Regions from separate parts of the Leclercia sp. G3L genome, predicted to be linked through region 2. Evidence: predicted binding sites of a transcription regulator. Region 2 holds the regulator's gene; the other holds the start of a gene.
The links. The regulator sigma-54, encoded in region 2, starts transcription at its own class of promoters, with help from an activator protein. The targets are predictions, from matches to a motif close to GTTGGCACANNTTTCGCTNT.
Positions count from the first base shown of each region.

Region 1: the regulator sigma-54 is predicted to act here: its motif matches at 1,714-1,733, upstream of LRS40_RS15660 (branched-chain amino acid ABC transporter substrate-binding protein).

Region 1 is NZ_CP088265.1:2,990,225-2,993,314, reverse strand. It holds gene tyrP (tyrosine transporter TyrP) at 1-717, shown strand, start outside; gene LRS40_RS15665 (YecA family protein) at 798-1,466, opposite strand; gene LRS40_RS15660 (branched-chain amino acid ABC transporter substrate-binding protein) at 1,894-3,015, shown strand.
Region 2 is NZ_CP088265.1:1,711,606-1,714,695, forward strand. It holds gene rapZ (RNase adapter RapZ) at 1-283, opposite strand, end outside; gene ptsN (PTS IIA-like nitrogen regulatory protein PtsN) at 329-820, opposite strand; gene hpf (ribosome hibernation promoting factor) at 903-1,190, opposite strand; gene rpoN (RNA polymerase factor sigma-54) at 1,213-2,646, opposite strand; gene lptB (LPS export ABC transporter ATP-binding protein) at 2,694-3,090, opposite strand, start outside.

The DNA.
Region 1 (3,090 bases), 1.3 Mb from region 2:
CCGCATATTCATAAGGTCAACTTACTGACCCTGCCGCTGGAGAAAGGGCTGGCGTTGTCGGCCATCCCGGTGATTTTTACCTCGTTCGGTTTTCACGGCAGCGTGCCGAGCATCGTCAGCTATATGAATGGCAACGTGCGCAAGCTGCGCTGGATTTTTATTACCGGCAGCGCCATCCCGCTGGTGGCCTATATCTTCTGGCAGCTGGTCACCCTCGGCAGTATCAACTCTTCGACCTTTATGGGGATGCTGGCGAGCCACACCGGCCTGAACGGGCTGTTGCAGGCCCTGCGTGAAGTGGTTGCGTCGCCGCATGTGGAGCTGGCGGTGCACCTGTTTGCCGACCTCGCCCTGGCAACCTCGTTCCTCGGCGTGGCGCTGGGCCTGTTCGATTACCTTGCCGATCTGTTCCAGCGCAGCCGCACCCTGAGCGGGCGGATGCAGACCGGGGCGATCACCTTCCTGCCGCCGCTGGCGTTCGCCCTGTTCTATCCGCGCGGGTTTGTGATGGCGCTGGGGTATGCCGGGGTGGCGCTGGCGGTGCTGGCGCTGCTGCTGCCGTCGCTGCTGGTCTGGCAGAGCCGTAAGCAGCATGCCACCGGCGACTACCGGGTACCCGGCGGTAAACCGGCGCTGTGTCTGGTCTTCGCCTGCGGGATTGCGATAATCCTTGTGCAGTTTGGCATTGCGGCGGGGTTGTTACCGGAAGTGGGATAAGCAGTTGTGCCGGGTGGCGCTGCGCTTACCCGGCCTACGATAGCTGTAGGCGCGTGCAAGCGAAGCGCCGCCGGGCGCTGTTAATGCAGACAGCAGTTCTTGAATTTTTTACCGCTGCCGCACGGGCAGGGATCGTTGCGGCCGACTTTGGTGCCGTTGATCACCGGCTGCTGGGTGACCGGCTCCTGCGGGTTGGCAATCCAGTAGTTATACAGACGCAGCGCCGCCGGACGAATGTTCTCGATGCTCTGCTGGAACTCCTCTTCGCTGAAGCTGTCCAGACGCTCAAAGTTCTCTTCGGAGCCGTGCAGGGCAATCAAATCCAGATCGGCACGCAGGGATCCCGGCAGGGATGACCAGTCGGTCAACGCCACGCCGCGCATATAGCCGAAGCACCACTCCTCTACCACGGTATAAGTTTCGCCCTCGACGTCGTTCATGCCGAACATCGGTTCAAACTGTTCCGGGTAGTCGCTCAGGCGCTCGGCGATATCGTTCATGTGCTTGAAGCAGAGATCGATAAAGCGGTTCATCTCACGATCGTTCTTCCAGCGCGGAATGTTTTTCTCGCCGCCCCATACCGCCACCAGCCAGCGGTCCGGCTCAACCACCACCGGGCCAGACAGCACCGCGGTCAGCATCCCGTCGAGCTCCGAGACGTCTATAACGGACTCGCCGTCATGACCGTAGGTCATTAAGGTCTCTTCCAGCCACTCCATTTCGGTTTCGTTTAACGGGCCTTCGCTCATGGTAAATCTCCTGCAGAATTGAATTGCGTGCAGGGTAACACAGAAAGCGTGTTGAACTGTCCCCTTCCCCTGCTTATCCCGGGCGCTTTACTGGTGCAAATGCGTTTGAATCGTGACCGTTGCACAACTTATGTGCTTTGTTGTTAATGAGATGTGATCCCCGCTGTAATTTCACTGCGTGGTGCCGGGTGGCTTAAAACGGCGCTCTATACTGAAAATTGTCGAAACACAGGCAATCTGCTGCCGTTCTGGCAACCATTTTGCTTACTGTTGTGCTGAGGGTAAAACCCTCAGGCAATCTCGCCTGTTTCTGCGGTATGTCGTCCGTTTAGTGCATTACGTTTTGAACACGTTTTGGATTGGGCACGCCTCCGGCGTTCGACTACACAGGGTTGTGCCAAAAACCACTCAGAAAAGGTACATAATAATGTCGCTGAAATTGATCAGAAGTCCTCTCTCTATCGTGCTGGCAGGGTGTCTGGTGACGGCGTTTTCCGCCCAGGCTGATATCGTCATTGGCGTGGCGGGTCCCTTCACCGGGCCGAACGCCACCTATGGGGACCAGTACTGGCACGGCGCGACCCAGGCCGCGGAAGACATTAACGCCGCGGGCGGCATTAATGGCGAGAAGATCAAACTGGTGCAGGGCGATGATGCCTGTGAACCGAAACAGGCCGTCTCGGTCGCTAACCGTCTGGTTGACCAGGATAAGGTCAAAGCCGTGGTCGGCCACTTCTGCTCCTCCTCCACCATGCCGGCCTCCGAGGTCTATAACGACGCCGGCGTACTGGCGATCACCCCGGGCTCCACCAACCCGCTCATCACCGAGCGCGGCATGAGCGACATGTTCCGCATGTGCGGTCGTGACGACCAGCAGGGCCAGGTCGCCGCTGATTTCATTATCGATAAGCTGAAAGCCAAACGGGTGGTGATCATTCACGACAAAGACACCTACGGCCAGGGGCTGGCGGATGCCACCAAAGCGGCGCTGGCGAAACGCGACGTTAAGGATGTGATGTACGAAGGCCTGTCGCGGGGCGAAAAAGACTTTAACGCGCTGGTGACCAAAATCGGCGCCCAGAAGCCGGATGTGGTCTTCTTCGGCGGCTGCCACCCGGAAGCGGGCCCGCTGGTGCGCCAGATGCGTGAGCAGGGCGTGCAGGCCAAATTCTTCTCCGGCGACTGTATCGTCAACGAAGAGATGGTTACCGCCGCCGGGGGCGCGCAATACACCAACGGCATCTATATGACCTTCGGCAAAGACCCGCGCCTGATCCCGGAAGGCAAAGCAGTGATCGACAAATTCCGCGCCAGTAAATTCGAGCCGGAAGGCTACACCCTCTACTCCTACGCCTCTATCCAGGCCATTGCTGCGGCCTTTAAAGCTGCGGGCGGTGCCGATCCGGCCAAAGCCAGCGAATGGCTGAAGGCTAATTCGGTGGATACCGTGATGGGCAAAAAATCCTGGGACAGCAAAGGCGACCTGAAAGTCTCCGACTACGTGGTGTACGAGTGGGACGACAAGGGAAAATATAAGGAAGTGCAGTAACGGGACGGAATCACGCTCAACGTCGGTATGGCGACATACCGACGCAGTATAAACATCGGGCCGCGCCCTGAACGG
Region 2 (3,090 bases):
GACGGATCAGCGTATTGCGATCGGCATCAAGGAACAGCAGCTGAGGTGAAAATGCCTCTGGCAAATTGCTCATCGCCTGCTCAAAGATCTCCGGCGATTCAGGCATGTTACGCACGTCGATGCTGACCGCGGCCGAAATCTGCCGATCGGCCAGCGATTTCGCCAGCTCGGGCAGCAGCACCACCGGCAGGTTATCTACGCAGTAAAAGCCCATATCTTCCAGCGCTCGCAGGGCGACCGATTTTCCGGATCCCGAACGACCGCTGACGATCATCAGCACCATGTACCATTTCTCCTCAGGACTACAGATGTCAAAGCCATCACCCGATTACGCATCATCCTGATTGCCTTCCGTTTCCGTAATGATTTGATAGAGCTCCTCATCGCTCTGTGCCGCACGCAAACGGCGACAGATGGTTTTATCCGCCAGACGTTTGGCCACCAGCGAGAGGGTATGCAAATGTGTTTTGGTCTGATCCGCGGGTACCAGCAGGGCAAACAGCAAATCGACAGGCTGGTTATCAATGGCATCAAAGGCGATAGGTGTTTCCAGCTGAACAAACACGCCTACAGCACGCAGAGTATCCTCTTCAAGTTTGCCATGGGGAATGGCAATGCCGTTGCCGATGCCGGTACTGCCCATTTTTTCACGGGTCAGGATCGCTTCAAACACCACCTGGGGCGGCAGGCTCAGCTGCTTTGCGGCCAGTTCACTGATGATCTCCAGCGCACGTTTTTTGCTCTGGCAGTGGACGGCACTGCGGGTACATTCCTGATTAAGGACACTGCTCAGTTGTAGAGTTGAATCGTTATTCATCATAATTTCACCTAAGCGCTAACTGTACAAAGGGCCCGTTGTGTTTCACAACAGGCCAACCTGCACCCGTTAACTGCCCGGACAATTAGTGTTGTTTCAGTTTATCTTTATGTTTGTTTAGCTGTCGTGCCAGCTTGTCAATCAAGCCGTCGATAGCCGCGTACATGTCTTGCCCTTCCGCACTGGCATGGATTTCGCCCCCGTTGACGTGCAGGGTCGCATCCGAGATATGAGTCACTTTTTCCACTTTTAACACAATGTAGACCTGATTGATCCTCTCAAAATACTGCTCAAGCTTAGCGAATTTTGCATTCACAAAATCGCGCAGGGCCTCAGTGATTTCGACGTTGTGTCCAGTGATGTTGAGCTGCATAGTGTCTTCCTTATCGGTAGAGTCAGACCAGTTGTTTACGCTGGTTTGACGGCGGAATGGATAAAGACTCTCGATACTTCGCAACAGTGCGGCGTGCAACCATGATACCTTGATCGGACAGCATGGTGGTTAACTTACTGTCGCTCAGTGGTTTCGCGGGGTTTTCCGCGGCGATCAACTTTTTCACCAGCGCCCGGATGGCCGTCGACGAAGCTTCGCCGCCGCCTTCGGTGTTGACATGGCTGGAGAAAAAATACTTAAGCTCAAAAATACCGCGCGGACTGTGCAGATACTTCTGCGTCGTCACGCGGGAAATCGTCGATTCATGCATCTCGACGGCCTGGGCGATATCGGCCAGCACCATCGGCCTCATAAATTCTTCACCTTGTTCAAAGAACGCCTGCTGTTGTTCCACGATGCAGCGGCTGACGCGCAGCAGCGTATCATTGCGGCTCTCGAGGCTTTTGATCAGCCAGCGCGCTTCCTGAAGATTACTGCGGATATATTGGTTATCCGAGTCGTTGCGCGCGCTGGTGCACATCGAGGCGTACTGCTGATTTATCTGCAGACGAGGGATGCTGTCGGAATTCAACTCCACGGTCCACAGGCCGTTATGCTTGCGCACCAGTACATCGGGAATGACGTACTCGGGCTCGCTGGTCTGGATAGACTGCCCCGGACGCGGATCCAGCGACTGAATCAGATTGACCGCTTCTTTCAGGATCTCTTCCTTCAGCCGCGTCACGCGCATCAGGGAGCGGAAGTCGTGGTTAGCCAGCAGATCCAGATGCTCGCTGACGATCAGGCGAGCCTCTTCCAGCCACGGCGTCTCTTTAACAAACTGCGAAAGCTGAATCAGCAGGCAGTCACGTAAATCGCGTGCCGCGACGCCAACCGGATCAAAACGCTGAACGCGCTTCAGAACCGCTTCGATCTCTTCGAGATCGATCTCATCATCACCGATGCTTTCCAGAATGTCGTCCAGCGACACGGTCAAATAGCCGGTCTCATCGACGGCATCGACAATGGAGGTGGCGATGGCGCGATCGGTATCGGAAAAGGGCGTCAGCTCCACCTGCCACATCAGGTAATCCTGCAGCGACTGGGTAGTTTCGCCCTGATACACCGGCAATTCATCATCCTGGTAGTCTGCGCGCGTGCCGGATGGCGTGCCGGCGGTGTAGATCTCATCCCAGCTGGCATCGAGAGGAAGCTCGTCAGGCATCTCTTTTTGCTCCAGCGCATCAACGCTGTCGAGAGTTTCGTTATCCTGGGTTTGCTGAGTTTCTACCTCATCGTGAAGATCGGTTTGCTCAAGCAGGGGATTACTGTCCAGCGCCTGCTGGAGTTCCTGCTGAAGTTCCAGCGTTGACAGCTGCAACAGACGAATAGCCTGTTGTAACTGCGGCGTCATTGCCAGCTGTTGGCTGAGCCTTAATTGCAAACCTTGCTTCATGTTCAGAGCATTTTTCTCCGTTTACGCGAGACTGAACTTCTACCCTATCAGAGTCTGAAGTCTTCCCCAAGATACACGCGCTTAACATGCTCATCTTCGAGGATCTGTTGCGGTGTACCGTGGGCAATAAGATGGCCCTGGCTGACGATGTAGGCTCGCTCACAGACCGCCAGCGTCTCGCGTACGTTGTGGTCGGTGATAAGCACGCCCAGGCCACTGTCGCGCAGATGCTCAATAATACGTTTGATATCGATAACCGAAATCGGGTCAACACCCGCGAAAGGTTCATCGAGCAGGATAAATTTCGGGTTGGCCGCCAGCGCGCGGGCAATTTCCACACGGCGGCGTTCACCACCGGAGAGCGCCTGGCCCATGCTGTCGCGCAGATGTTCGATATGGAACTCTTCCATCAGTTCGTTGGCGCGATCCTGACGCTGTTCGGAG